4 regions of the Marisediminitalea sp. genome follow, and region 2 is predicted to be linked to each of the others. Evidence: predicted binding sites of a transcription regulator. Region 2 holds the regulator's gene; each other region holds the start of a gene.
What was found. Region 2 encodes FliA, which starts transcription of late flagellar genes. Its sites were predicted from a motif close to CTAAAGNTNNNNNNNNNNNNGCCGATA; they were not measured.
Positions count from the first base shown of each region.

Region 1: the regulator FliA is predicted to act here: its motif matches at 2,657-2,683, upstream of flgM (flagellar biosynthesis anti-sigma factor FlgM).
Region 3: the regulator FliA is predicted to act here: its motif matches at 5,156-5,182, upstream of pomA (flagellar motor protein PomA).
Region 4: the regulator FliA is predicted to act here: its motif matches at 1,890-1,916, upstream of AC4MRN_RS11070 (flagellin N-terminal helical domain-containing protein).

Region 1 is NZ_CFIDRX010000014.1:35,919-43,786, forward strand. It holds gene AC4MRN_RS03575 (DUF885 domain-containing protein) at 1-1,802, shown strand, start outside; gene flgN (flagellar export chaperone FlgN) at 1,831-2,262, opposite strand; gene flgM (flagellar biosynthesis anti-sigma factor FlgM) at 2,276-2,620, opposite strand; gene flgA (flagellar basal body P-ring formation chaperone FlgA) at 2,727-3,359, opposite strand; gene AC4MRN_RS03595 (chemotaxis protein CheV) at 3,605-4,531, shown strand; gene AC4MRN_RS03600 (CheR family methyltransferase) at 4,552-5,385, shown strand; gene flgB (flagellar basal body rod protein FlgB) at 5,488-5,892, shown strand; gene flgC (flagellar basal body rod protein FlgC) at 5,892-6,314, shown strand; gene flgD (flagellar hook assembly protein FlgD) at 6,346-7,029, shown strand; gene flgE (flagellar hook protein FlgE) at 7,045-7,868, shown strand, end outside.
Region 2 is NZ_CFIDRX010000047.1:1,527-9,394, forward strand. It holds gene flhF (flagellar biosynthesis GTPase FlhF) at 1-766, shown strand, start outside; gene AC4MRN_RS08220 (MinD/ParA family protein) at 763-1,623, shown strand; gene AC4MRN_RS08225 (RNA polymerase sigma factor FliA) at 1,626-2,354, shown strand; gene cheY (chemotaxis response regulator CheY) at 2,414-2,797, shown strand; gene AC4MRN_RS08235 (protein phosphatase CheZ) at 2,833-3,585, shown strand; gene AC4MRN_RS08240 (chemotaxis protein CheA) at 3,598-5,856, shown strand; gene AC4MRN_RS08245 (protein-glutamate methylesterase/protein-glutamine glutaminase) at 5,877-7,040, shown strand; gene AC4MRN_RS08250 (ParA family protein) at 7,078-7,848, shown strand; gene AC4MRN_RS08255 (chemotaxis protein CheW) at 7,851-7,868, shown strand, end outside.
Region 3 is NZ_CFIDRX010000112.1:6,680-14,547, forward strand. It holds gene nusB (transcription antitermination factor NusB) at 1-386, shown strand, start outside; gene thiL (thiamine-phosphate kinase) at 448-1,422, shown strand; gene AC4MRN_RS13955 (phosphatidylglycerophosphatase A family protein) at 1,415-1,912, shown strand; gene dxs (1-deoxy-D-xylulose-5-phosphate synthase) at 1,953-3,818, opposite strand; gene ispA ((2E,6E)-farnesyl diphosphate synthase) at 3,853-4,743, opposite strand; gene xseB (exodeoxyribonuclease VII small subunit) at 4,745-4,993, opposite strand; gene pomA (flagellar motor protein PomA) at 5,324-6,088, shown strand; gene AC4MRN_RS13980 (flagellar motor protein MotB) at 6,092-7,033, shown strand; partial or broken gene AC4MRN_RS13985 (class I SAM-dependent methyltransferase) at 7,085-7,868, opposite strand, start outside.
Region 4 is NZ_CFIDRX010000074.1:10,849-18,716, reverse strand. It holds gene AC4MRN_RS11080 (NYN domain-containing protein) at 1-151, shown strand, start outside; gene AC4MRN_RS11075 (RNase H1/viroplasmin domain-containing protein) at 152-415, opposite strand; gene AC4MRN_RS11070 (flagellin N-terminal helical domain-containing protein) at 636-1,781, opposite strand; gene AC4MRN_RS11065 (FG-GAP repeat domain-containing protein) at 2,404-5,988, shown strand; gene AC4MRN_RS11060 (hypothetical protein) at 6,111-7,109, opposite strand; gene AC4MRN_RS11055 (hypothetical protein) at 7,263-7,691, opposite strand.

The DNA.
Region 1 (7,868 bases), on a different contig from region 2:
TACTGGCGGTCCCTTTTGCGATCGCGAGCTGTTGCAGCCTGATCGGTTGCAGTAGCACGACTTCAACTCCCTCTCAGTCTGCGAATCAATCCGCACAGGCAATCACCGTGGCGACAGCGGATAGCCTGCTTACCGACTTCCTGGACAAGGAATGGCAACGCTTCATTACCCAGAATCCTGAAATGGCCAGTTATTACCGATTAGGTGATGAGAAGCTTCACGGTCAATGGAGTGACTTGTCGATGGTCGCCATCCAGCGCCGTCACGAGGAAGACAAACAAGCGCTGTCCCGGTTATACGCTATAGACAAAAAGGCGCTTTCCGAACAGCAACAGCTGAATTACGACTTGTACAAGTGGCAACTAGAAATGGCCATCGATGAGCACCAGTTCCAGTCGTATTTAATGCAGGTTAATCAGCGAGGTGGGGTGCAAACCCTCGATAACTTTGCCAATTACGTTCCTCTGGAAAGCGTTGCCGATTACGAGCGCTGGCTAGCGCGATTAGAAGCTTTGCCAACGCTTGTTGAACAGACTACCGCATTGATGCAGTCAGGTATTGAAAAGGGCGTCATGCCGCCGCGTGAAACCTTGTCGAGAGTCTCAGGGCAGCTTGCCAAACAATTGGTCGACAATCCTGAAGACAGCCTGTTTTACAAGGCCTTCAAAACACTGCCTGACGCGTTTAGTGAGCAGGATAAACAGCGTTTGCGAAGCCGGGCCAAACAGGTGCTAGCCAGTCAGGTTATTCCCGCGTACCGCGAATTTACTACCTTCTTTAACGACACCTATTTGCCGGCGTGCCGGGACACCCATGGTTTGTCGGACATTCCTAAAGGCCGTGAATTTTATGAACACCTGGTTCGTTATTTCACTACCACAGCGCTGACACCGGATGAGATACATCAGATAGGCCTGCAGGAAGTGGCAAAAAACCGAGCTGCGATGATGGAGATTATCGACGAAGTTGGCTTCGACGGAGGGTTCGATGCGTTTATTCATTTCTTAAGAACGGATCCGCAATTTTATTATGAGACGCCTGAAGCCCTGTTTGATGCTTATTTAGCGGTGAGTAAGCGGCTGGATCCCGAGTTGGTAAAATTATTCGGGAAACTGCCGCGCATGCCGTATGGGTTAAAAGCCATACCTGACGCAGTAGCCCCAGATACAACAACCGCATATTACCAACCTCCGTCGGCCGATGGCCTCCGTGCTGGCTACTATTTTGTGAATCTTCACGAGCCCGGTACGCGGCCAAAATATGAAATGGAAGTACTCAGCGTGCACGAGGCTGTGCCGGGGCACCACTTACAAATTGCACTGCAAATGGAACTGGGGGATTTGCCCATGTTTCGCCGGTTACAGGGATTCACTGTATTCATAGAAGGGTGGGGCTTGTACAGCGAGCGGCTCGGCTATGAGATGGGCTTGTATCAGGATCCTTACTCGCGATTCGGTCAGCTTACTTATGACATGTGGCGAGCAGTGCGACTGGTCGTTGATACCGGTATTCATTACAAAGGTTGGACACGTCAGCAAGCCATTGACTACTTCACGCAAAATGCGGCAAAGAGCAAAGAAGATATCGTCAACGAAATTGACCGCTACATTACCATGCCGGGTCAGGCGCTGGCCTATAAAATCGGGCAACTCAAACTACTCGAATTGCGAGAGCAGGCGGAAATCACGCTCGGCGATAAGTTTGATATCCGGGATTTCCATGACGTGGTGTTAGGTTCGGGCTCAATTCCATTAAATGTGCTTGAAGCGAACGTACAGCAGTGGATTAGCGAACAGCAGTAAAAGGAAAGACAGGGGGCAGCCTGTTAAATCAGGCGCTCACGCCCTTGCCGGAAAAGCCGCCTTTTTTCTTACCGGCTTTGTCGTAGGTAAGCGATTCTTTGGCGCGTACTTCCATCATCAGGTTACGCAAATGTGCAAGCCGTAACTGACCTTGCTCGACAGCAACCTGATTAACTTCAGTACAGTACTGGCATTCGCTCAACAAGGTTTTAGCCTGTTCGACCAGTTCATTGAGCTCAGACGACAAAGGCGCTTCCTGTTGAAGCGCCTTTAATTGAGGGTTTACGGTTTCATCAAGGTGTTGGATATCTGACAGGAGCTGCTCTTTGTCTTTTAACAATGTCATGAGCGACTCGGCATCTCTGGAACTAATCAAATGCAATTCTTTTTCCAGCAGTGCTTTTAGCGCTGAGAGCTGTTCGATTTGCTTTGCCAGTTGTTCAGAGATTGTTGTAGTCATTGTGACCTGTTTTCTAAGACTTCAGCCCAAAAATTTCAGATTCCAACCGCGCGATTTTCTTCGCTAGCGATTGCGGATCAACCTTATACTCACCACTTTGAATGGCTTTCTTCAGTTTGTCGACCTTTTCTTGATTTACCGGCGCATCTGCGCTTTTCTTCTGCACCTGACTAAGCTGCTGCGCAGACTGCGTCAACGACACCGAGTCCTGACGGGGCGCGGTGGTTGCCTGTTGTGCCTGAGCAGTTGCCGCTTGTTTAGCTGCAGACTGATTCTGTTGGGTTTGCTGCTGCGTGTTGACTTTGTTATTGTCAACAGGCGCTTTGGGTAACCCATTGTTTACATTATTAATTGCCATAATTAATTTCCACTACCTTTGAAACCTCAGTATATATATCGGCCAAAGGCGGATTATCTTTAGATCTAATTACAACTAAATTCTGACTTGTGCTTTGCCAAGCATATCATAAATTTACAACGACTTCCTGCGTACTCGCGACTTCGGCGACGACTGTTTTTCTGGAGTTGCTGTTTTCGACTCTGATGGTGTCGCCAATCACACCATCCTGCTGAGCAATGCCGGATGTTTTAACTGCCATACCTGCGGCGCGAGCACTAATGGTAATTCTATCGCCTTTGCATACAAAACACAGCATATTGCTTTGCACGGGTTGGCCTTCCCGCACCCGGTATTTCAATCGCGCACCGACAACGGCATCTACTGAGGTGTAAGGCGTGTGGCGGAGTTGCTTTATGTCAACTTCGGCCAGCGTCACATTGCCGGCAGAAATAACCGTATTCGGACTAATCATACTTGCCGTCACGACAATTGTGCGGGTGCGGGTTACTTTGGCCGTGGTAAACAGGTACCAGTTATTGTCATTGCAACTCACTCTTACTGTCAGGTAGCTTTGCGTGAGGGTGGCGGAATCAACGTCATATTCAAACGGCAGGCTACAATCCGGAATCTTGATACGGCTGTCTACCGGTGTGACATCAATTAACAGATTGTCGGCAAATTCATCTGTTTGATTCGACTCAAGTTGCCGGGTAATAAACTGTTCTACGCCCAGCGCAATTTTTTCGTGTTGAGACACGGGGTTTTGTTGGGCAATTGCCTGAAAGTGAGCTATTGTGATAGCTGCAGTCAAGATGAATGCGATGTGAGTGCGTGTAAAAAAACTTTCAAATTTTTTCATGTTCAGATATTTTCATTTTGACTATTATTAAAGTAAATCAGCAAGTTTGATGATGAAAGAGCCTGAATGACAGGTTTTTGACACCGTCGTCAATAACACTAGGGCAGCAAAGTTTGTGCCCACATTTAATACTGAGGTGATGTATGTCTGGAATTTTGGATTCGGTTAATCAGCGCACGCAACTCGTCGGACAGAACCGACTGGAGTTGTTGCTGTTCCGCCTAAATGGCCGACAACGATTCGGAATAAACGTATTTAAAGTTCGTGAAGTACTGCAATGTCCTGCACTCACCTCAATGCCGAAGTTAAATCCGCTGGTGCGTGGTGTTGCTCACATCCGGGGGCAAACCATTTCAGTTATCGACCTGAGTATGGCAACCGGCGGCCGCCGCATAGAAGATTTATCAACCGCCTTTATTGTCATTGCTGAATACAACCGCTCTGTACAAGGCTTCCTGGTCGGGGCCGTTGAACGCATTATCAACACCAATTGGGATGCGATTATGCCGCCGCCTCAGGGTACTGGCCGCGCTAGCTACCTGACTGCGGTCACTGAGGTAGATAAAGAACTGGTTGAAATTCTCGATGTGGAAAAAATCCTCAACGAAATTTCGCCGCTGAATACGGACGTTAGCGCTGAGGTGGCCGATGCGCTGGACACAACAGCGTTTAAAGACAAGATTATTTTCATTGCGGATGACTCTTCTGTTGCCCGTAATCAGGTTAAACGTGCCCTGACAACCCTGGGTCTCGAAATCGAAATGGCAAAAAACGGCCTGGAAGCGCTTAACCGACTAAAAGAGATTGCTGCAGAAACTGGTGATGTCACCGATAAAGTCGGAGTACTGGTTTCCGATATCGAAATGCCGGAAATGGATGGGTATACCCTTACGGCTGAAATTAAGAACACCCCGGAACTGCAAAAACTACACGTAGTTCTGCATACGTCATTGAGTGGTGTGTTTAATCAGGCCATGGTAAAGAAAGTCGGTGCAGACGACTTTATCGCAAAATTCCACCCTGACGAATTGGCTTCAGCCGTACAAAAATGGCTCGGACCCACTGAATAAATTAACGGAGTACTAACCGATTGGTTAATAAGGATGTATCACCCGACGCTTACCGCCGTTTCAGGGAATTTCTTGAGCAGCAGTGCGGCATAGTACTGGGAGATAACAAGCAGTACCTTGTGCGAAGCCGACTGGCCGGGTTGTTGTACGAACATCAGCTGTCCAGTATGGATGAATTACTGGGGGTTGCTATCTCTGGTCATAATCGCAGCTTGCTACAGCAAGTCATCGACGCAATGACCACCAATGAGACGCTCTGGTTTCGAGACTCTTATCCCTTCGACCTGCTGATCAATCAGATATTACCTGAGCTGGCTACAAAACAACGTCGGTTGCGCATTTGGAGCGCGGCTTGCTCATCAGGGCAAGAGCCGTATTCCATTGGTATGTCTGTGTTGGAGTTTCAGCGCAAAAGTCCGGCGGCTAGGAGCCTCAGCGTAGAAATAGTCGCAACGGATCTGTCCAGCAATATGCTGAAAAAATGCGAACAAGGGCTATATGATGAGCTGTCGTTGTCGCGAGGCTTGTCGGCAGATCGTCGCCAGCGCTACTTTACACAGCATGAAAGCGGCATGATGCAGGTTAGCCCCGAAGTACGTCGCATGGTGAGCTTTCGCAGCCTGAACCTGCTGCACAGTTATAGCATGATGGGCAAATTCGATATCGTTTTTTGCCGTAACGTGCTGATTTACTTCTCTACCGAGATTAAACAAAAAATACTGCAACAAATTGCCGGACAATTACAACCAGGCGGCATCCTCTTCCTTGGTGCGTCTGAGTCGGTTGCCTCTGCGGCAGAGAGTTACCGCATGGTCAAATGTAATCCAGGTTTGTATTACGCTAAGAAAGACTAGTTAACTTGTTGTATTAAAAGTACTTTGTCTTTTTATCCTCTTCTTTGATATTTGTTGGCACTGCCCTTGCTTAGTCAAGACTAAGTATTAGGAGTAGTGCTCATGGCAATTAATCTAGACAAACTGACCGGCTTCCATCAACAGGCGTTGAATATTCGCAACGACAAAATGGAAGTGATCGCCGGTAACCTGGCGAACGCCAACACCCCAGGCTACAAAGCCCGAGGCATAGACTTCAAACAAGCTATGGCGTCGGCGCAATACAGCAGCGGTCAGAAAATGACACGTACTCACGAAAATCATATCAGCGGTGGCATGACCTCGTCGGCGGAAATCGGTTTCCGCATTCCGTCACAACCTGACACCGGAGACGGTAACACGGTGGAAGTGCAGCGCGAACGTAACGAATTCTTAGATACATCTATGCGTTATCAGGCCAGCATTCAGTTCCTGGATGGCAAAATTAAAGGCATGAAAAAAGCGCTTAGCGGTGGAGGACAAGGCTAATGAGTTTATTTGATGTTATGTCAATTTCTGCAACGGGTATGCATGCCGAGAGCGTTCGTCTGAATACCACAGCCAGTAACATTGCCAATGCCAATACAGTGAGTAGCAGCGAAGGTGATACATACCGGGCACGCCACGCTGTATTTGCTGCTGAGCTGCAGCGCGCTTCCGGTGAACAAATGAAAGGTACTGAAGTGAAAGTACTGGGCGTGGTAGAGAGCAATAAGCCGCTAAATGTCGAATATGCGCCAAACAACCCGTTAGCAGATGAAAATGGCTACATCTACAAGCCAAACGTCAACATCGTTGAAGAGATGGCAGATATGATGTCGGCGTCAAAAGCTTACGAAACCAATATTCAGGTAGCAGATACCACCAAACGCATCTTCCGTCGTGTAATGATGCTCGGCCAAGGCCAGTAATGGCAGGCCTTAAGAGGATAGTATTGTGAGTATAGTTAACACCACAACAGGCTTAACCGACAACTTGTACTGGCAGGAAGAAACGGTCCCGGTTGTCGATGGTTCCGAACAGTCACTGAGTCAGGAAGACTTCTTTGCCTTACTGACTGAGCAGCTGGCCAATCAGGATCCGACCAAGCCGGTAGACAACGATCAGATGGTGTCGCAAATGACCCAGTTCACCACGGCAGACGGTATCAGCAAGCTCAACGAAAAGTTTGAGACGTTCGCAACGTCAATGACCTCAAACCAGGCGCTACAGGCTTCCGGGTTAATTGGCCAGAATGTACTGGTCGAGAGCAACATCGGTCATATGGCCAGTGAAGGCGCGGGTTTAAGTGGTTTTGTGGTTAACGACCAAACTGTGCAGAACATGGAAATTACCATCACCAACCCTAACGGTGAAGTGGTACGCGTTATCAATGCTGGCACCCAGCCGGCAGGTAATATCGAATTTAATTGGGACGGCACTGACAGCAGCGGCAATATTATGCCGCCCGGCGACTACGTGGTCAGTGCAGCTGGTGAAGTTAACGGTGAGGGCGTGGCAATTTCTACCGCTATTCACCGTCACGTCAGCAGCGTTAGTCTGGCTAGCAGTAGTCAGGGAATTATTTTGAATTTAGAAGGTGATGTCAGCATTAATCTCAGTGACGTCATTCAAATCGGCAGTTAGTAGGAGAAAGAACTCATGTCTTTTAATATTGCATTAAGTGGCGTATCTGCCGCACAGAAAGATTTGGACACCACCGCCAATAACATTGCAAACGTCAACACGGTAGGTTTTAAAGAGTCACGTGCAGAATTTGGTGATGTGTACGCAGCCTCTTTGTTGGCTGGCGGTAAAACCAAAGTGGGTGACGGGGTACTGACACAAGAAGTCGCGCAGCAATTTACCCAAGGTAGTTTGCAATTTACCAATACCGCACTGGATTTGGCAATTACCGGTAATGGTTTCTTTGCCACCGTGCCTGAAATCACCTCTCGTGATTTTTCATTTACGCGTGCCGGTCAGTTTAAACTGGACTCAGATAACTTTGTGGTAAACAGCGCGGGTGACAACCTGGTGGGTTTCCCGGTTAACTCTGACGGCACAAGTGCGTCAGTGGCGTTAAGTACAACTGTACCCGTGCGTATTCCTGATTCATCGGGCAACCCACAACAAACGTCTGAAGTGGATATTCGAATGAACCTGCCGGCAGGCGACGGAGCGCTGGATCCAGCTAATTTTGATCCGGAGGATCCATTAACGTATAACGCCGCAACATCTGTGACCGTTTATGATTCTTTGGGTGACAGCCATGTTATGACCTACTACTTTATCAAGGACAATGCGGTAGGGACCGACAACGAGTGGTACGTTGTTGCTGCGGTAGACGACACCCTGGTTGATATGGTGAATTCGGATGGCACGAATTCGGACCCGACAACAGCGGTTAACAGCGCTGGTACAAACACGGGTAATGGTGTGACTGCCGCGAAACTGATCTTCAGTCAGGGCGGGGAGTTTTCTGG
Region 2 (7,868 bases):
GCGACAGTTGGTTAGCTACGCGCCTGCACAAGCAAACGAGCGCGAGTCCTGGTTATACTTACTCAAACTTCTGTCTAATCGATTAATGACCAACGATGATGATATCTTATCCCAGAAGGGTGTGGTTGCACTGGTTGGGCCAACTGGCACAGGTAAAACTACCACGATTGCCAAACTGGCTGCCAAATACGCACAAAAGTATGGCGCTGACCAGGTTGCATTGATTACCATCGATACTTACCGCATCGCGGCATATGAGCAATTGGCAACCTACGGTAAGATCATTGGTTGCCCGGTACGCAAAGCGCAGTCGGGTGAACAACTTGCTGATTTGCTGTTTCAGTTCCGCAGCAAGCGTTTGGTATTGGTTGACACTGCGGGCTTCAGTCAGCGGGATAGCCGTTTAATCAGTCAGTTAGCTACGTTCCAGCAAGCTGGCGGTCAAACAATAAAAAATTATTTAGTTGTGCAGGGTAATACGCAACAGGCTACACTAAAACATATCATTGGCGCTTACAGCAGTATTGATATGCAAGGTTGTATCATCACTAAGTTAGATGAGTGCTATAGTTTAGGGGAGGTGATCAGCAGCGTCATCGAAGCGCAGCTTCCGGTGAGTTATGTGGCTGATGGACAGCAGGTGCCAGAGGATATTCATGTGGCAAATGCAAAATCTATAATCTCTTTAGCAGCAAAGCTTTATAAAAAGTATGGATTGAATCATACTAATGGGAATACAGCAGTAAATTCAGCACAGGCAGTATGATTGAAGACCAAGCGAGTAGCTTAAGAAAGATGAATCAATCTCGATTAATCAAAGTTATCGCCGTAACCGGCGGTAAAGGTGGCGTAGGGAAAACCAACATTACCCTGAATACCGCTATTGCAATGGCAAAGCAGGGCAAACGGGTAATGGTATTGGATGCCGACCTTGGCCTGGCTAACGTCGACGTGATGTTAGGGTTAAGGGTAGAGAAAAACCTGTCCCACGTATTGTCTGGCGAATGTACTCTAGACGAAGTGCTGGTAACCGGGCCTCATGGTATTAAAATTGCGCCAGCAACGTCAGGCACGCAGTCAATGACTGAGTTGTCTCCCACGCAGCACGCGGGATTAATTCGCGCGTTTAGTGAATTGCGCTCCCAGGTTGACGTGCTCATAGTGGACACAGCGGCGGGTATCTCAGACATGGTACTGAGCTTTGCCCGGGCGTCACAGGATATCCTGGTGGTTGTGTGCGACGAGCCTACCTCGTTAACAGATGCCTACGCGTTGATCAAAATTCTCAACCGGGACTACGGCGTATTCCGCTTTAAAATTGTGGCTAATATGGTGCGCGATGTGCGGGAAGGGCAAGAATTATTCAGTAAATTGTCAAAAGTAACCGGGCGTTTTCTGGATGTTGCATTAGAATTAGTGGCGACCGTGCCGTTCGACGAGAATATCCGGCGTGCGGTTCGCAAGCAAAGTGCCATTGTTGATGCGTTCCCGGCATCACCGGCAGCAGTAGCAATAAGCCAGTTAGCGACCAAAGCTGCGGGATGGCCAATCCCGGCACAGCCAGGTGGCCATTTAGAGTTTTTCGTAGAACAACTGGTTGCAGGTAAGGTGGCAGGTAACTGAGTGTGAATAGCAGAGCAGCAGCGTATCAACAACAAATAGATAAAGCGCAGCTGGTTGAGCGACACGCTTCATTAGTTAAACGTATCGCCCATCATTTAATGGCGCGCTTGCCATCCAGTGTTATTGTTGATGATTTAATTCAGGCAGGCATGATTGGCCTGCTGGAAGCCGCCAAGAATTTTGACGGCAGCAAAGGCGCCAGTTTTGAAACCTTTGCAGGGATTCGTATTCGTGGAGCCATGCTCGACGAAATTAGAAAAGGCGACTGGACGCCGCGTTCAGTACACAAAAACGGCCGGGCGATTTCTGAGGCGATAGCGCAGGTAGAAAGAGAAACGGGTCGCGACGCCCGGGATGTGGACATTGCAGAAAAACTCAATGTCAGCCTGGCGGAATACCACCAGATGTTGTCTGAAGTAAATGCAGGTAAACTGGTCGGTATCGAAGATTTAGGTGTGTCGGAAGATGTTATTACCACGGAAGATTCGCGTGGTTCCGATGCGCCATTAGATGATTTAATGCAAGGCGCATTTCAAAAAGCGCTGGCGCATGCTATTACTACATTACCGGAACGTGAAGCTATAGTGTTGTCTCTGTACTACGATGAAGAACTTAACCTGCGCGAGATAGGTGAAGTTCTCGAAGTCAGTGAGTCCAGAGTGAGCCAGATTCACAGTCAGGCGATGTTAAAATTAAAAGCTCGTATGAAGTCCTGGCGGACTGGTGAGTAACATCTATACGGATTCGTATAACTATACTAACAATATGACTATCCTCACTGGAGGCAATTTTGGATAAGAATATGAAAATTCTTGTTGTAGATGATTTTTCTACAATGAGACGAATTATCAAAAACTTACTCAAAGACCTGGGCTTTTCCAATATTCAGGAAGCCGACGATGGCAGCACGGCGCTGCCTATGTTACAGCAAGGCGATTTTGACTTCGTAGTCACTGATTGGAACATGCCCGGGATGCAGGGAATCGATTTGTTGCGCGCTATTCGCGCCGACGACAAGTTGAAGCATTTACCTGTTTTGATGGTTACCGCAGAAGCGAAGAAAGAACAGATTGTTGCCGCCGCACAGGCCGGTGTTAACGGTTACGTCGTTAAGCCATTCACTGCTGCAACACTAAAAGAAAAACTAGAAAAGATCTTTGAACGCTTGGGTTAATCCAGTTAAGTGTTTAACCGCCTGAGGATAACTGGATGACAGAAAACAGAAAAGTTCCGATGACTCTGGAAGAAGCAAAGCAGTTGGTCGTATTTCTGGAGAACGGAGATGACGAATCAGCCAATGCATTGCTTGATGCCGTGGCAATGAAAGAGTCTGTCGAGTTATTTGCCGAAGTAGGCAAGCTTACCCGCCAATTACACAGTGCGCTGAATAATTTCCAATTAGACGAGCGTATTGCTGGCCTCGCTAACGAAGACATCCCTGACGCACAAAGCCGATTGACTTACGTTATTGAAGAAACTGAAAAAGCGGCTAATACTACAATGGACGCTGTTGAAAACAGTATGCCAATTGTGGAAACCATGAAAGAGCAAATCGACAGTGTTTTGCCTGAGTGGAAAAAGCTGATGAATCGTGAAATCGAGCTCGGAGAATTCAAATCATTGTGCCTGGACCTGGATACTTTTCTGGAAAATTCGTCCAAAAATGCAGATCGCCTCATGTCGTTACTCACTGAGGTGCTTATGGCACAGGGTTACCAGGACCTGACTGGTCAGGTTATTCGCCGGGTTATCGAGTTGGTCAAAGAAGTTGAAGATAGTCTGGTTCACATGCTGACAGTGTTTGGTGGTTCAGAAGTGACGAAAAACGTCAAAGCTTCCACTAAACAAGCCGATAACGATGAAATCAAAGCTGAAGGACCGATTATTGATGCAGAGACCCGTGATGACGTGGTATCTGGTCAGGATGATGTTGACGACCTTTTGTCCAGCTTAGGGTTCTAGGGGAGCGGGTGCATGTCTTTTGATGTCGATGAAGATATTTTGCAGGATTTTCTGGTTGAAGCCGGAGAGATCCTCGAACAATTACAAGAGCAACTGGTAGATCTGGAAAACAACCCAGAAGACAAAGATCTGCTCAATGCCATATTCCGTGGTTATCACACGGTGAAAGGTGGCGCTGGTTTCTTGTCACTAACCGAGTTAGTTGAAATTTGTCACGGCGCTGAAAATGTCTTTGACGTCATGCGAAACGGACAGCGCTCGCTGACACCAGAATTAATGGACGTGATTCTACAGGCAACGGATGTTGTCGTAGAGATGTTCGAAAAAGTAAAACTGCGTGAGCCGCTAGAGCCGGCAGACGCCAACCTGGTAGATATCCTCCACAAGCTGAGCCATCCCGAAACGGCTGACGAAAATATTTTTGACGGTGCCGCCTCTGAAGCGCCTGCTGTTGAGGAAACCTTCGAGCTGGAAGAAGAGCCCGAGGAAACCGAGAGTGCAACAAGCGACACGTCTGGTGTTATCGACGATATCACCGAAGACGAATTTGAAGCACTGTTAGACGAACTTCACGGTACGGGTGGCGCGCCGGGTAAGAACGAAACCAAAGAAAAGCCAGCCGCAAAACCTGCGCCTGCAGCTAGTGCTGCACCTGCTGGTGACGATGATATAACCGACGACGAATTCGAAGCGCTGCTGGACGAACTTCACGGCAAAGGTAAGTTTAGCGGTGAAGCTGAAGCGCCTAGCGCGCCAGCGCCTGCTGCAGCACCAGCGGCTACGCCAGCTGGCGGTGATGATGAAATTACCGACGATGAGTTTGAAGCGTTACTTGATCAGTTACACGGACAGGGCAAAGGCCCGGGCGAGACAAAAGCCGCTGAAGCCGCAAAACCTGCACCTGCCGAAAAACCTCGGGTTAAGGTAGAAAACGAAGCGAAGCCGACGCCTGCGTCAAAAGCGCCTGAAAAGCCTGCTCCCGCAGCTAAGCCTGCTCCCGCAGCTAAGCCTGCTGCACCTGCAGCGCAGAGCAAGCCCGCTGCGGCACCCGCTACAGCTAAAAAAGACGAAAAGAAAGCCACACCTGCGCCACCGCCAGCTGAAACGACCGTTCGGGTAGATACCCGACGTCTGGACCAGATCATGAATATGGTGGGCGAGTTGGTATTGGTGCGTAACCGCTTGTTAAGTCTGGGCATAAACATCAATGATGAATCAATGTCCAAAGCCATCGCCAACCTCGATGTGGTGACCGGTGACTTGCAGGGTGCGGTAATGCAGACCCGCATGCAGCCAATCAAAAAGGTATTTGGTCGTTTTCCTCGCGTTGTCAGGGATTTGGCGCGAAGCCTGAAAAAAGAAATTACCCTAGAGCTGGAAGGTGAAGAAACCGATCTGGATAAGAATCTGGTTGAAGCCCTGGCCGATCCATTGGTTCACCTGGTTCGAAACTCAGTTGACCACGGTATTGAAATGCCGGATGACCGGGCGGCAACTGGGAAGCCCCGAATGGGTAAAGTTAAATTGTCGGCGTCTCAGGAAGGCGACCACATCCTGCTCGTCATTGAAGATGACGGTAAAGGGATGGACCCGGACAAACTCAAAGACATCGCGATTTCCCGCGGTGTGTTGGATGCCGATGCGGCAGCCCGTATGTCTGACGTCGAAGCGTTTAATTTGATTTTTGCACCAGGTTTTTCAACCAAGACCGAGATCAGTGATATTTCTGGTCGTGGGGTTGGTATGGATGTGGTGAAAACCAAAATTAACCAGCTTAACGGTACCGTTAATATCGACTCGCAACTGGGCCGGGGCACCCGCCTTGAAATCAAGGTGCCGCTCACCCTGGCTATCCTGCCTACATTAATGATTGTGGTAGGCAAACAAACCTTTGCACTGCCATTGGGTGCGGTGAACGAAATTATCAATATGGACATCAAGAAAACCAATACGGTTGATGGCCAGCTAACCATGATTGTGCGTTCAAAAGCTATCCCGTTATTCTTCCTGGGAGAATGGTTGATACGCGGACCCAAAAACATTGACCGTCACAAAGGTCATGTTGTTGTGGTACAAATTGGTACTCAGCAAGTTGGGTTTGTGGTTGACGCACTGATAGGACAGGAAGAAGTAGTTATCAAGCCGTTGGATGCGCTGTTACAGGGCACGCCGGGTATGGCGGGAGCAACGATAACCTCCGATGGTGGTATTGCCTTGATTCTGGATATCCCAAGTCTGCTGAAACGCTACGCACGAAAAGCATTAAAATAATAATAGAGGATTCTTGTTAAATGGCCTTCAAAGTCCTGGTGGTCGACGATTCGAGCTTTTATCGCCGCCGGGTTAAAGATATTCTGAATGAAGACCGTTCACTGGATGTGGTTGGCGAAGCAAAAAATGGGCGCGAAGCGATTGAATTAATCAAAAAGCTGCGCCCTGACGTTGTCACCATGGACGTAGAAATGCCTGTCATGGACGGTATCTCTGCAGTGCGACGGATTATGGATGAATGTCCTGTTCCCGTAATCATGTTTTCTTCTCTCACGCATCAGGGAGCCAAAGCGACGTTGGACGCGCTGGACGCGGGTGCTGTCGACTTTTTGCCCAAGCGATTTGAAGAAATAGCCAAAGACCGCAGCGATGCGGCAACTATTCTGAGAACGAAAGTCAGACTTCTCGCAAGACGGACACCACTGTCTACACAGCGCAGACCGCTGACGACACCCTCGGGTATTACCTCACGTCGCCCAGCACCTTCTACACCGACCAGAACGCTACCCACTAATGCGCCTAAAGCGTCTTTTTTAAGAAGCTCTTCGCTGTTAGCTGGTCGGAGTGAACAGGTAGAACCACAGGTCGTCTCGCAGGTACGCCGCAGCGGGAAGCGTTATCGCTGTCTTGCTATAGGCGCTTCTACAGGCGGTCCGGTTGCATTACAAAAAGTACTTAGCGTATTGCCTGAAGGCTTTGCGTATCCGATTTTTCTGGTACAGCACATGCCAGGCACGTTCACGAAAGCGTTTGCCGAGCGGCTGAATCAGCACTGTAATATCCGCATCAAAGAAGCAGAACACGGTGATGTTGTGCAGAATGGCTGGGCGTATCTTGCCCCCGGCGGCAAGCAGATGACAGTGGATAAGTCGTCAGGACAGCCTAAAATTGTAATAACTGAATCTGACGCGTCGGATATTGGTTATAAGCCCAGTGTCGACACTACCTTCAACAGTCTGTCAAAAATCTACGGCGGTGATACGCTAGCCATTATTTTAACCGGAATGGGCGCTGATGGACGTGAGGGATGCAGAACATTGAAAGGCCTGGGGGCTAAAGTATGGGCGCAAGACCAGGCAAGCAGTGTGGTTTATGGCATGCCACAAGCGGTTACCGTCGATAAACTGGCGGAAGTGAATATTAATATAGATGATATAGGTAGCTGCATTATCACCGAGATGTAACCGGTGAGCCAATATTAGCGCTGTTGGGAGAGTAGCGGTGAAAATCTGGACCATTGCCAATCAAAAAGGCGGGGTAGGGAAAACAACCACAACGGTCACACTGGGTGGGCTGCTGGCAAAGCAGGGCCACAATGTGTTGCTAGTTGATATGGACCCGCACGCTTCATTGAGCTACTACTTCGGCATTGATTCTGAAGAGCTATCACATTCAATTTACGATATTTTTGCTAATCCTTCCGGATTAAGCGACGATAAAGTCCTAGACTGTTTGTGTTCAAGTAAGCTGGACAGCTTATTTATTTTGCCGTCGACGATGGCATTGGCCACCTTAGATCGCTCAATGGGCAATCAGATGGGCATGGGCCTGGTACTAAAAAAGGCCTTGAAGCAAATCGAATCACAGTTTGATTATGTGCTGATTGACTGTCCGCCAGTGCTTGGCGTGTTAATGGTGAATGCGTTAGCAGCCTGCGAAAAAGTGGTTGTGCCGGTGCAAACTGAATTCCTTGCACTCAAAGGCCTGGACAGAATGATGCATACCATGGCGATTATGGGCAAAATGCTAGGACGTGAATTTGACACCATTATTGTGCCTACCATGTTTGACCGGAGAATAAACGCGGCCATCGCAGCCCACAAACAGTTATTGTTAGATTACAAAGAGCAAACCTGGATGGGCATGATTCCGGTAGACACCCGGTTCCGTGATGCCAGCCAGATGCAGGCCCCCGCTTCGATTGTTTATCCGAAAGCTCGTGGGGTGTTTGCGTATCAGAAATTATTGAATACATTGGACAGTGACGACTAGTAATGAGTAAAAACACGCCG
Region 3 (7,868 bases), on a different contig from region 2:
CCCTACAGGGCGTTTATTCCTGGCAAATGACTAACAACGCCGTTGAGCAGGTGGAATTAGCGCTTGCGACCAGCAACGATATGAAGAAAGTGGATATGCGCTTTTTTCAGGGCTTGCTGCGCGGTGTTGTTAAAAGTGCGCCTGAACTGGACGATAAAATTCGTCCGTATCTCGGCCGCCTGCCGGAAGAGCTAGATCCTATCGAAAAAGCCATCTTACGCTTGGCAACCTTTGAACTAACTCAGCATGTTGAGGTCCCATACAAGGTTGTTATTAACGAAGCGATTGAACTGGCTAAAGCATTTGGTGCTGAAGATAGCCATAAATTCATCAATGGCGCGCTGGACAAGGCTGTTCGCACATTGCGCCCTCATGAGCGTGGCTAGCGGCAAACGCCAGTCTGGTCACGGTTCATCGTGATTCATTTAAGATGTTACGTCGACGATTGTGAAAGAATTTGATCTGATTAAACGGTACTTTGCGCAAGGTGGACACACGCGCAAAGACGTACTGGTAGGGATTGGCGACGACTGTGCCGTTGCCAAGGTACCTGAAAACCAGCATTTAGCCGTCACCACTGACACGCTGATCGCCGGCGTGCATTTTCTCCCCGACGCGCCAGCGCGATCTGTTGCTTACAAAGCTGTAGCGGTAAACCTTAGCGATCTTGCATCTATGGGGGCCGAGCCCGCGTGGATCAGCTTATCGTTGTCATTACCCCATTGCGATGAAGCCTGGATTGAAGAGTTCGCCAGCGGACTTTACGAGTTGACCGAGTATTATTCGGTGCAGTTAATTGGTGGTGATACGGTGGCTGGCCCTATGGCCATGACAATTACGGCGCAAGGCTTCATTCCACCAGACAACGAGTTGCGCCGAAGCCGGGCAAAACCAGGTGACTGGATATATGCCACTGGCTCTTTGGGCGATGCCGGAGCAGGGCTCGATATTCTGCAAAATACCATTACGGTGCCACAGCGCCACAGGGATTACCTGGTGAATCGCCATTATTACCCAACGCCTCGCGTAATGGCTGGCACTGCACTGCGCCGAACGGCAAATGCGTGTATTGATGTGTCTGACGGGCTGGTATCTGATCTGAAGCACATTCTGAACGCATCGAACTGTGGTGCGACGGTACATGTTGATCGTTTGCCTATTTCTGCGCCGTTGTTTGAATCTGTTGGGGCGCAAGCGGCTTATCGCTACGCGTTAACCGCTGGCGATGATTACGAGTTGGTGTTCACGGTAAATGAAGAGCAGCGCGGCAATCTGGAGACGTCACTGTCGAATGCTAACGTGAAAGCGACCTGCATTGGCCAGATTACCGGCCACGCAGGACAATTGGATTTGCGCCTGTACGACGAGCGTTATTCTTTGCCAGAATCCAGCGGCTACGAACACCAGTTCGACCATGGATAAGCAGCTTCGACAACGTGTTTCGCTAAAAAATCCTGTCCACTTTCTGGCGTTGGGATTTGGCAGTGGCCTGATCCCATTTATGCCCGGTACCTTCGGTTCGTTGGCGGCGTTACCGCTGCTAATTCCCTTCTCATACCTGCCGCCAGTTACGTTACTGTTAGTCGCTGTTTTGGCCAGCGCAATTGGTATTTATCTGTGTGGTAAAACAGCAGGTGATATGCAGGTTCACGATCACGGCTCTATTGTATGGGATGAGGTAGCTGGTATCTTACTGACATTCTTGTGGGTGCCATTGTCATTGTGGACGGTAGTAGCAGGCTTTTTGCTGTTTCGTTTCTTCGATATCGTTAAGCCCTGGCCAATTGGCCCGGTGGACAAATACGTCAGTGGTGGGCTTGGTATCATGCTCGACGATATCATTGCTGGTCTGATGGCGTGTGCGAGCCTTCATGGACTTATTTGGATAGTTAATTCAGCGCCAAATCTGTAAAAAGGCATATCACTCGATATGCCTTTTTAGTCATAAATGATTATTGGCTGGTAAACGCCTTAACTTGCTCGACAATGCCAGTGTCATCCAATTTAAGCTCGGCATACATTTCTTCCTGTGTGCCCTGCAGGATGAAGCTGTCCGGTAAGCCAATCTGAAGTAGCTTTGTGCCGTATTGCTTTTGCATGAGATATTCAGCAACTGCGCTACCTGCGCCACCCATGATACAGCCATCTTCAACACTCACCAGCACATCATGGTCTTGCTGAAGACTATCCAGAATATCGGTGTCTAACGGCTTCACAAAGCGCATATCAACCAACGTGGCATCCAGCGTCTCAGCCGCTTTTTCTACATACGGTAACAGCGTACCGAAATTGAGTAAGGCAACGCGCTTGCCTTCTCGCAAAGTACGGCTTTTACCAATTGGCAAGGCGGTCATTTCGGTGTCTGGCGTGATGCCTTTGCCTGCGCCACGTGGGTAGCGCACCGCTGCTGGCTGGTTGGCAAGGTGTCCGGTATACAACATTTGGCGGCATTCGTTCTCGTCGCCAGGTGTCATCACAATCATGTTAGGGATACAGCGCAGGAACGCGATATCAAACGCCCCCTGGTGTGTTGGGCCGTCGGCGCCGACAATACCAGCACGATCAATGGCAAACAATACCGGCAAATTCTGCAATGCTACATCGTGAATTAATTGGTCGTAGGCACGCTGAAGGAAGGTAGAATAAATCGCAACAACGGCGTTCAGGCCTTCTTTAGCCATACCTGCACCCAAGGTTACAGCGTGCTGCTCAGCAATCGCTACATCGAAGTACTGTTCCGGGAATTGCTGGGAAAAAGCCACCATGCCTGAGCCCTCACGCATCGCAGGCGTGATTGCCATTAGCTTAGGATCGGCTTTTGCCATATCACACAACCAGTTGCCAAAAATAGCCGAGTAGGTTGGTTTGGAGGCGGCAGATTTGGGCAGAGTTTGATCTGCCGGATTAAATTTTGGTACCGCGTGAAACTTGATCGGGTCTTTTTCGGCTTCCGGATAGCCTTTACCTTTTTTAGTCACCACGTGCAGTAATTGTGGGCCTTTGAACTTACGCATATTGCGAAGTGTGTCGACCACACCATTGATGTCATGGCCGTCGATAGGGCCAATGTAATTGAAACCTAGTTCTTCGAAAATCGTGCCCGGTACCACCATGCCTTTAATATGTTCTTCTGCCCGGCTGGCGAATTCTTTAATGGGCGGCACGTTACTCAGCAGCTTTTTGCCGCCGTCACGAATACTGTTAAACAGGTTGCCGGTTAACAGGCGGGCCAGGTGACTGTTCAATGCGCCGACATTTTCGGAAATCGACATTTCATTGTCGTTTAATACCACCACCATGTCTTTGCTGATATCGCCAGCGTGGTTCATGGCTTCGAAGGCCATGCCGGCCGTCATTGCGCCATCGCCAATGACGGCGACAACCTTACGGCCCTGTTGTTCTTTTTCAGCCGCAATGGCCATACCCAGCGCAGCGCTGATTGACGTTGAAGAGTGACCCACCGCAAAGGTGTCGAAGTCGCTTTCAGGCGGCCAGGGGAAGGGGTGTAACCCTTCTTTTTTTCGAATGGTCGACATTTGCTCTGCACGACCAGTCAGAATTTTGTGCGGGTAAGCCTGATGGCCAACATCCCAAATAAGGCGGTCAAACGGCGTGTTGTATACGTAGTGCAAGGCAACGGTTAACTCAACCGTGCCGAGGCCGGATGCAAAATGTCCGCTGGACTGACTTACACAGGTAAGTAAGTACTGACGAAGCTCATCTGAAAGGGCTCGCAGTTTGTCTTGAGGCAATTTGCGAAGCGCTTCCGGAGAGCGGGCTTGGGCCAAAGTAGGATAGTGCGCTAAATCTAAAGTCATTCTGATTATATTTGTACTGTGTCTGTCTGGCGGATTAATGGTCGCGATTAACCATTAAATCGGTAAACGCCACTAAGTAGTCCGTATTGTAGGGCAAACCGTCCAAGGCTTGAAGCGCCTGTTGATGCAATTTTGCCAATTCTTCCCGGGCGGTGTCTAAGCCGAGTAGCGATGGGAAGGTATTTTTGCCTAACGCCACATCTGAGCCGCTGGGTTTGCCCAGTGTTTCAGTGCTCGCGGTCAGGTCGAGAATGTCATCCTGGACCTGAAATGCCAGGCCGATTAATTCGGCGTAGCGACACAATAAAGTGTGGCTTTCCGGCGCAATAGATTCACTGGCTCTGCATGTCATATCAACGCAAGCCGTAAGTAACGCACCGGTCTTTAAACGGTGTAATTGCTTTAATTGATCAACGTCGATGAGATTACCCGTTGATGCCAGGTCTATGGCCTGTCCGCCGCACATACCGAGATACCCGGAAGCACGAGCCAGGCTACCAATGAGTTTCGCGCGCTGCTTATCGCCAAAGGCACTTAAAGGTTGTTCCGCCAATATGCTAAACGCGAGGGTTTGCAAAGCGTCGCCGGCTAAAATAGCGGTCGCTTCACTGAATTTAATGTGGCAGGTTGGCTGTCCGCGTCGCAGGTCATCGTCGTCCATCGCCGGCAGGTCATCATGCACTAATGAATAGGCGTGAACGCATTCAATTGCCATACTAATGGTGAGTTGGTCTGTGCGAGGCAGATCCAGCATGTTGCCAGTCAAATGGACTAGCAGAGGCCGCATCCGCTTCCCGCCTGCAGTCAATGCATAATGCATTGCGGCTTTTAACTCGGGTGCGTGATCAGGTAATGTGCTGATGACACCTGATAACGCCTCGTCTACTTGCTGACGAACCGTTTGTTGAATTGCTTTCAGAGTCATATTACAGCTCGTCGTCAGGCGTAAAATCCTGCAGCGTTGAGCTATTACCTTGCTCGGTAAGGATTTTTACCTTTTGTTCGGCATCGGTCAGTGCCTGTTGGCTAAGACGCGATAACTCTACGCCGCGTTCAAATTTCTTCAGCGCATCGTGCAGAGGCAAGTCACCACGTTCCATTTCATTGACGATTTGTTCAAGCTCAGACAGGGTTTGCTCAAATGTCGGGGACGTATCGGAGGCTTTATCGCTCACGGTTTTCTCTCTATGACCAAAATAAAAAGGGCACATTAACCGAGGGGCGCAGATGGGTCAAATAGTTTGCAGTCACGCCCGGGATATTTTCCTGTGATGCGATACAAAGCCTGAATAGGCTGAGCAGATAAACAGCGAATAAGCCAAAACAATGAATTTCCGGTGTAGAAAATTTTTTATCTGCCGATAGAATGACTGAAAACCAATCAGATAGCGTTAATGTTGGTACTTGCATAATTGTTCAATATCAACATGCTGCCGCAACAATTTGCGGCTATAGTTACTCATAACAAAACGCATCAAACACAATAAATGAATTGAGGGATACAAGTGGATTTAGCAACCTTAATCGGCATGTTAGGTGGTATTGGCTTTATTGTAATGGCCATGATCCTCGGGGGCGACCTCAGCATGTTTGTGGATGTTCCGTCAGTACTCATTGTATTTTGCGGTAGTTTATTTGTTGTTATGTCACAGTTTACGCTGGGGCAATTTTTTGGTGCGGGTAAAGTGGCCGGCAAGGCCTTTATGTTCAAAATCGACACGCCTGAAGAACTGATTGAAAAGGTGGTTGAAATGGCCGATGCGGCGCGTAAAGGTGGATTCCTGGCGCTGGAAGAAGCAGAAATAGTAAACCCTTTCATGCAAAAAGGGGTTGATATGCTGGTTGATGGCCATGATATCGACGTCGTGCGTGAAACGCTGGCTAAAGACATTTCCATGACAACCGAACGTCATGAGTTCGGTGTATCTATTTTTAAAGGTTTAGGTGACGTGGCCCCGGCGATGGGGATGATCGGTACGCTTATCGGTCTGGTAGCCATGTTATCGAACATGGATGACCCAAAAGCCATCGGTCCGGCTATGGCGGTAGCCTTGTTAACCACACTGTACGGTGCATTCCTGGCTAACGTAATTTGTCTGCCAATCGCGGCAAAGCTGTCTAACCGACTGAACGAAGAAAAACTCAACCAGTCTTTGATCCTCGATGGGATTGTGGGTATTGCGGATGGACAGAACCCCCGTGTTATTGAAGGTATTCTGAAAAACTATCTGGCGGCCAGTAAGCGTGGTGCCGGGGCAGAGGAAGAGTAACCGATGGCACAGGAAGAAGAATGCCCTAAATGCCCCCCCGAAGGTCTCCCCGCATGGATGGGGACCTTTGCGGACCTCATGTCACTGCTGATGTGCTTCTTTGTACTCTTGTTGGCATTCTCGGAAATGGACGTGCTTAAATTTAAGCAAATAGCCGGTTCGATGAAATTTGCCTTTGGTGTACAAAACAAAATCGAAGTGAAGGACATTCCTAAAGGCACCAGCGTAATTGCCATGGAATTCCGTCCCGGCCGCCCGGATCCCACGCCCATTGATACCATTCAACAGCAAACCATCGACATGACCCAACAAATGCTGGAGTTTCAGGCGGGAGATGAAGACTCGGCTGGCGGACGTCAAAAACAACGTGGCACCCAGCGCGGTGGTCAATCGCAGCAAACGTCAACAGATCAGTCTGCGTCAACACAGCAAGCGGCAAACCAGGAGCAGGTTGCCGAGATGATGAAAAAAGTGGCGCAGCAGCTGCAGAAGCAGATTTTAGATGGCTCCATTGAGATGGAATCCCTGGGGCAGCAGATTACTATTCGCATTCGTGAGAACGGGTCTTTCTCGGCAGGCTCTGCGTTCCTGCAACCTCAATTTAAGCCCATCATTCGCCAGATTGGCGAAATCCTGGCAGATATGCCTGGCCAGATTGAAGTCTCCGGACACAGTGACAGTCAGCAGATCTCTAATGAACTGTATCGCTCAAATTGGGACTTGTCTGCACAACGCGCTGTTGCTGTAGCGGAGGAAATGCGCCTGGCGGCAGGGTTTGATGAATCGCGTATGTCAGTTGTGGGTAAGGCTTCAACGTTACCGCTGGTCGAGCAGCCGACTACGGCAGAAGAGCGTGCTCGTAATCGGCGTGTTGAAATTAATATTAACCAGGGTGAGCCCATTCGCTCTAAACCGATTTCCGTGTTGGACCAGCCTGCAGGTTAAACATTATAGATTTTGCGGCTATATGCCGGTTAGCAATAGAAAAATGGCCCGTTATCGGGCCATTTTTGCTTCACTTCGAGGTTTACTTAATACCAGTTGCACCGTACTAATGGTGCGCTCAAGGAACCCTCCCTCGCAATATTTCAGGTAGTACTCCCACATACGTGCAAATCGGTCGTCATAGCCGTGTTCCGCCAGAGCCGGGCGAGCAACATTAAATGCCTCAAACCAATCGCGGAGCGTTGTGGCGTAGTCCAGGCCTATATCGTGTAGATCCCGTATAGACAAATCGCTGGCACGCTTGATGTGATCGTTCAGGGTGAGTTGCGAAGGCAAAAAACCACCTGGAAATATGTGTTTCTGAATAAAATCCACGCCTTTCTGGTAGGTGTCATAGCGGCGATCGTCAATAATAATAGACTGCAGCAACATCAGACCGTCTGGTTTGAGTAAACTGGCACATTTGGTGAAAAACTGGTTGAGGTAGGGTTTACCAACGGCTTCAATCATTTCAATAGACACCAGTTTTGAGAATTTGCCTTCAAGTAACCGGTAGTCTTTTTTGAGTAGTGTAACCTGGTTTTCTAATCCTTCTTTCTTCACCCACTCAGAAGCATAGGCAAATTGCTCTTCTGAAATAGTGGTTGTGGTCACTTTACATCCGTAGTGTTTTGCAGCGAATACGGCCAGGCCACCCCAGCCTGTGCCTATTTCCACTAAATGGTCTGATTTGTTCAACTGCAGTTTGTCGCAAATGGTTTTTAGCTTGTATTGCTGCGCTTCGGCCAGTGATGCGTTTGCATCCGGGTAGATAGCCGAGGAGTACATCATGCTT
Region 4 (7,868 bases), on a different contig from region 2:
TACCAAACCTGATTTTGATCCTCGTACTTATGGTTCAGCGAAGGTAACCGGCGTAGTTGCTGGCCTGTCTGCCATATTCGAAATGACTAAGTTGAAAGGTAAAGGGGCGACAAACGGGATCTTCTATCGCCCCAAGATTGCGACGCCTTAATCAAGCTCCCAAGACTGTAGTTCGTCTACGGCTAGACCGCTGCTTTATTTTTGGTTTGGCTTGCCGCCGTTGATAAACACCATGCGCTTCCCGTGCTTCAATTTCAGTGCGGTATCGGCAATATAGAGGGCAAGAATATTTTTTAGTTTGCGCCTCTACATCTTCCCATTCGTAGTAAACCCCAGGTTTAGTCCCTTCAGAAACAACGTAGTATCGGCGTCTAGAATGCACTTCTGGCTGGATATTAGACAAGTCTCTGGCCATATTAATCTCCTGTAAATAATGGCGTTAATTCTTAATTACGCTTTACAGCTTTTGAATTGGCAGGTTCAGTCGCTGGAAATTTGAATGGTAAAAACGTTTGACGCTTGCCAGTAGTGCAGAAAGTTACGCTCCTATATCTGGTAAATATACAAAGCAACTTCAATCGGAAGCAGCCCTTGCAAGTTTTGAAATCCAGACATTCTTTGCATCCATTGCAATATTAGTTTAGTAACGACAAGGCAAGTTGTGGACTTTGATTGGCCTGCGATAGAACCGATGTACTGGCTTGCTGAATAATTTGATTGCGAGTCAGGTTAGCAGTTTCTACTGCAAAATCCGTGTCTTTAATTCTGCTTTTGGCCGCTGCTACGTTTTCTCTAATGCTGGATAAGTTTCTTAAAGTGGATTGAAAGCGGTTTTGTTTGGCTCCTAATTCGGCACGGATACTATCCACAGTGGATAATGCCTTATCCAGGCTGTCGATATCCAAAAACAGTGCATCGTAGGTGCCGGTAGGATTGAAATTATTGCCAAGATCCATCGGGTTTGAAGAAGCCTGTGCAACACGTAATGGTTCATTGGTATTCGATACAACCTGACTACCTACTGTAATTAACGAATCAAATCCGCGAAAGGATAGTTGCTCATTTATTGTATCGACGATCGTTTGTGCGTCAGAGGTTGAATTTCCACCCAGTGCAACGGTAATTTCGCTGTAGGTATTACCACCATCAACGGAAGTTGCGAATTTATACGTACCTGCAGGTGCCAACCCGGTACTAAGAATTAGCTGCCCACTTCCCAGATCTCGGTAGGCCCCACTTACATCGTCACCATCATAACCAATCCCGAGCCCTTGGGATGATAGCCTGGCTGAACTACCCGAAAGTGATACATCTATAGTTTGCCCGGAATTAGCACCAACAAGAAAAGTTGCACTAAACGTTCCATCGAGCAAATTTCGTCCTGCGAATTGTGTATCATTAGCAATGCGATTTAGTTCGGTAGATAGCTGACTAATTTCTTTCTGTATCGCGGTATTATCAGCGACGCTATTGATGCCATTTTGTGATTGAATTGCCAGTTGCCGCATTCTCTGAATGATTGTTGTGCTCTCAGCCAGAGCGCTATCTGCAGTTTGGACCAACGATATCCCATCGTTAGCATTTCTGACAGCTTGTTCCAACCCAAGGATTTGTGATGTCATGCGATCAGATATTTGCAGGCCCGCCGCATCGTCTGCAGCCGCGTTAATTCTGAAGCCGGAAGAAAGTCGCTCTAAAGAAACGGTTAATTGGGAACCAGACTTTAAAAGCTGCCGTTGAGCATACAGCGAACTGTTATTAGTATTGACATATAGGCCCATGCTTCTTTAAAAGAAACCTGGCATCAGGTTTCCCACTACTCCTTTAGAAACTTTCCAACATTACAGACGGAACAATAACAACTTTCATAAATTGAACGCGCAGGTCGTTATCGGCAACTATCTGTAAACGTTTAATAAATAGAAATAACTCTTACATTTCATCAAGCATTGCATTGTCTTTGCTATAAAGACTCACCTGGTCCAGCCCCATTATTTCAACAAGATTTTTAATTGTGCGAAGTATTTGCAATGCACTTTCGGGTTGTTCTTGCCCGTTACTTTCAGAACATGATTTCATGTATAAACTTTTCATAATCCGTCATCAGTGGCGCTATGCTGGCCGTGTCGCGCTTCCTCATGCCAGGCATCTGCAAAGGAACACTTTTCCATTGCGATCGATAAACCCACGTGAATTTTTTATGTCTGATTTGCTATCGAATCACCGGTTTCTCTCAAAGCGCATAAAACTAACAAGTTGCCTACAACTTGCTTTCTTTGTTCAGGAAAATACAGCTTCGATTTTTCTGCTCTCATTCCAGCAGATAAGCCGTTGTTTCTTGTTTGTCTTTACGCTAAATTTACTGCTCGGAAAAATCCAATAACAATACATCAAGGAAGAGCTATGACTGCTAGTATTCGTCTTGGCGTGATCAGTGTAATCGCGTTGTCACTTTCAGCTTGTGGAGGCGGCGGTTCAGACTCTGGTACAGGGGGCGGAGGCTCTTCACCTGTCACATCATCTACCATCATTAAAAACGCTAAAGACTACAGTCCAGCACGCCTCAATACTGCAGCATCGTCTATCGCAAACGCGCAATACAAAGGCAAAACTACCAATGCAGAAGTCGATTTGGAATTAGTCCAACACGCATTTAACTTACTGTTTAGCGATTCTGGTATGGCTCTGCCTGAACTGGCAGAACAAGACTTCAGTGATGATGTGAAAAACGGCGCGATTAAAAAGACTTACGCTTGCGACCAAGGCGGAAACGTTTCTTACGACGGCAAGATATCTGGCGACTCAACGGGTATCATTGCAATGAGCTACCAGAACTGTTGGCTTTACAGTAATGGTGTTGCAATCTCTGGCTCAACGGCCATTGCGATCGAAAGTGTGTCAGACAGCAATGTGGAATACAGTATGTATTTCGACAATCTCAAATGGACATATGAAGGGACTCCATACACGCTGTCGGGTTTAGTGTCATTTAAAGAAGGTTTCGACGCCACTAGCGGAAATTACCAGGTAGAAACCTACCAAAATGTTGCATTTAATATTGGCTCTGAACAATACAAATTAGAAGGTGACTTTGATATGTCACCGTATTCTGGTGACTCAATTAGCCATGTTGAAGTTGATGTGTATATCGGCTCTGCAGGTAAACTGGTTATCGAGCTGGATAGTGCTGATGACTTCCCGCCCTATATGTACAGTGGAGAAATGACTGTCTCGGGTGATAAAACCGCAGCCTTACTGTTTGAGCAAGGCCCTATTCGCTATATGGAAGATACCGATAACGACGGTAACTATGATGTAGGTACTTACATAAGTAATATCTATGACTTGCTGGATGGTTCGCTGACAGACAAAACCCTTGTCGCTGTTAGCGATATGTCACTCCCTCCCATGGTGTATGCACCCGATTATTATTCATGGGAAACAGTGGATGCCACCACCCCCATTACCGTCAGTTCTGTCTATTATTATGATGAAGACACTTCCTATGAAGACTTAGCTATCAGCTATCGTTGGTATATTAATGGTAACCTCGTAGAAGACGTTTCAGGCGATACACTACCCGCTTACCGTGCAACCGTTAACGACCTGGTGGAAGTGGCTTTGGTGGTCTCAGACAGTGCCAATACCGTAGAATCTGATAGGACGACCATTGTACTTTCAGATGCACCAGCCCAGGTGGTGTTCGAAAATTTACCTGAATCCGTGCTGCCGGGCGACTATGTCGAGTTTAACGCGATAATTTCTGACCCAGACCTTGGAGACAATCAGGGTGTCGCTACATTAGTCTCAGCGCCCTCAGGCGCGACCATTAATGAGAATGGATTGATTTCCTGGCAAGTGCCGGGCAGTCAATTGTTTAAAACCCAGCGTTTCGCTTTCAACTTCTCGACTGGTGAAGATGATGCAGACGTCGTTGGTACCTATGTTTCAGTGACTAACAACGAAGTGCAAGAGTTAGCTCGCTCAGGAATTGAAGTGCCCAAATTAAACAATGCCATGGCGATTGGTGATTTTGACCACGACGGCGACAACGAAGTCCTTACTACTGATTCACAAAACCGTGTGTTCCTGCTTTCGTATCAAAACGGCAGTTATAGCCAGTCCTGGATGTATCCCTACATATTTGAGCAGGGCGGAAACGTCAAGCAAGTGCTTAGTACCGATGTCAATGATGACGGCTATCTCGATATTCTCGTGATTTCCAGTCATACCATCTCTTTGATTACCAACATTAATGAAGCAGCTACCACGCTGATGGAGACAGACAGTTACATACACAGCGCCATTCTTGGTGACATCGACAACGACGGTGATGACGAGCTGGCTTACCTTTATTCAAACAGTGACTATAGAGATGCCGACAACATTGTTGTAATAGATATCGCCTCACCAGAAGCACCTTTATTTACTTTTACCGCAGATGGGATCGCCGAAATTGCCTTAGGTAATGTAGATGATGATCCTCAACTGGAATTAGTGACCAACTCCGGACTGGTTTACGACCTTGAATCTGGTGCTAACCAGTGGTTTCTTGGCTCAGGTTTTGGCAGTAGTTATATCGCCGTAGCTGATATAAATGACGATGGTGTTGACGAAATTGTCGGCGCAGACAATTGGGATTACATATACGTGTACTCCGCACAAGACAAATCTCAGATCACCAGCATCGAGAATTTTAATACTTGTGATATTAGCGCAGGCAAGCTTACAGCAGATAGCGCTCCCGTGTTGCTTGTTGGTGATTGCCAATGGGGCAATATTCACGCTATGAAGCTAACTAACAACACACTCTCCTCTGTATTTACGGTGGATATGGTTGATCACGGTTCTGCTTCATTAACCCTTGGTGATGCAGATAATGATGGCTTGAATGAGCTATTATGGGCCACGGGAGTGACGAGTTCGGGCGAGGATTTACTAGTCACTGCTGATGTAACTGCCACGTCTGCGACAGTAAAGACAACGGCAACATCAGAGCAGCTTGATAGCTTTAATGCGGCAGGTTGGGCGGACTTATATCCGGGTGATGAGCGAGCCGTGTTCTTTGTTCCCAGTACGGGGAGTGGCTACGATGGCTCTAAAGTTTTATTGATGGACAGTACGGGGAGTTACACCACCAGCGAGGAGATCTCCTCCAACTGGGACAACTCCCGCATTGCTGTAACCAACGATTACAATAATGACGGCGCAGGTGATTTATTCCTTCCGTCAGCTGAAACCTACGATGGTTCTTTTGCAGCAATGCAGTTGAATGATTTCTCCATTCAGTATGAAATTACCGGTGAATACTCGAACGATATTTCAGTAATCAAGTCCTTCGACTTTAACAATGACGGCTTTGACGATGCCATCTTTGTCGATGATCGCACATTAAAAGCTGTCGACGTGAACAATCAGGTCATGTTGGCAACGTACACCATGCCGCAGTACTTCCGTGACTTTGACATTGTAACCATGGATGGCAATGTGTATGTTGCGCTCTCAACAGGTGATGACTCAACACAGCTACTCAAACCAACAGCTTCAGGCTTTTCCATTCAGGCAAGTACAAATACTTCCTGCGCACGTTTAGCATTTATTAATGCTGACAGTGATCCTGCTGCAGAGTTAGCTTGCTACAAGAGAAGTGGGCGATCACTGGTTTTATTTGATGTCACCGACGATAGCCTTAATCAAACGTCCGAGGTTTCGCTGGAAATGGAGATTGTCGATATGGTAGCCAACCCTTTAACAAACAGTGAACAGACTCTTCTGGTAACCGGGGAAAATGACGAGCAACACTGGGAAAATTATGGTTCATCGCGCCTCGGTGAAATGACTGTTGAAGGCAGCATGATTTGGCAGAGCCCGGCATTAATTGGTTCCCCTCGCAGTTATTCTATGCATGCAAGAAAATCTGCGCAAGGCAACCTCGAAGTCATGATGGCTACCGCCCGCGCAATGTACTGGTTGGGCCGCCCTCAGTAACTGATTAGTCAGAAACGACAAGCCGAATGTTACAGTGCTAACATTCGGCTTTTTTATGTCAGTATAAATATAACAACAATGCAAATAGCGCTTACGGACGAGTGTGTCGCAAAAAGTCCAGCCTATCTGGAAGAGGCCACATATTTACCTTGATCAAATGAATTCACAATACCGCGACTAGGAACACGGCAGGTTTTTGGAGCGTCTAAGAAAAACATACACTTGGGAGTATGATCTTCGAAAGTCAATTGCACAGCCCCCGTCATTGCACCACCTAACGAGTTAAACCGATAATTCGCAAACACGACTTTAGGACGACCCGCACTATCCGCTGAGACCACCTTTACGCCATATACATTGCCCTGCGAATAACGATTCATCATCCAACCTTTTGAGTTTTCTATAATCAAATCGTCAATCAGTTTAACCAGATTGATGTCTTCGGCCTTCAACTCGGCCGCTTTACTCACAATGACATCGTTCAAACGCTCACCGGATTCTAGTGTCAAGCCAGCCTGTCCCTTTGCGAATAGGTGCATGTTAGTCTCAAAACGTTTTAGCGCAGGGCCATCGCAAGCATTTTGCGCTACCAGCTTACTCATATCGTCCTGAACGCTAACCGCTTCATCAACAATACTCCTCGAAGCTAACGGATCTGGATTAGTAAACAATTGTCCAAACAAGGCATTACCCAATTCCCCCTTCATGGCTTCACTGGTTGAATAGAGTGCCGGGTCAGCATATACACCTGTGCCGAAGTCTTGATACTCAATGCATTGACTCGCCCCCGTGCGCCCACCATACATATTAACTTCGTATTGCTCTCGTACGCACTTTCTCTCAGTCATTTCCACTTTGTTTGCGGGTAAATATGCAGCGCATTGCCTACCAAAAGCAAAAAGGTAATTTCCAAATATGGTGTTAAACGCTACACCATTGCGGTCTAATTTGGCGTGTTCAAAGTCGCCTAAATAAATCGCTGTTAATTCAGACTCCAGGTTTAAATCTGCGTGGTTAAAGCTGTTAGCGGTTAATTGTGCTGCTAGTACCGAATTGCAAAGAAGACTGCAGCTGATGATAAATGCAAGATAAAACGATCTGACAGAAAAAAGTGTGAACATGATCTACGTCCTTATAGATTAAATTTCAACCAACTCAAGCGTAATTCATAATCAACTAAATTGAAACTTAGCTAACCTATAATTGTTCAATGTGAAATCTACTGGTGAGAACATGGAATCGATTGGCGTAAACCTATCTGCGTGTTCCGTCTACTAAGAAAAAACCATCTTCGATATTTCTATGGTGAAACCAATTAAGGCCAGTACGAGCCCAACACCACCAATCACATTGCCCCTGCCCAGCACAATACCGAGTCTGACAAACACTTTACTCACAAAAATCACTACGCCAAGGAACACGGTAAAGAGAGTAAACGCCACGTTGGCAACAATACTCATTGACGGGTCCATAATGGATACTACGGCTACGGAAATGACCCATATGACGATATAAGCGACGATTGCCAGCCAATTCCAGTATTGCTTAGTCGCTGGCTTGCCAGCCAGACGAAACTGGATACTCTCCAGGAAAGTTTTGAGGCGTTCCGCTAGCGGCGGCAAATAGAGCTCAATGGTAATCAACAATAAGCCGATGACCTGTATCGTAAAGCCTACCCAATTTATTACACTGTTAGTCAACACTTACCAACCTCCCTGTCTTTTACGTAAAGCAACGCCGTTGATTAGATAACCCCGGTTAACGGGCCAAACCGAGTCATATCAGCAAACATCCGCGTCCTAATTCGCGAAGCCAAGCGAAACGTATTCGTCGCTTTGCTTGCTGGTTGATTTTTAACTTAACACTATATGCCAACGATC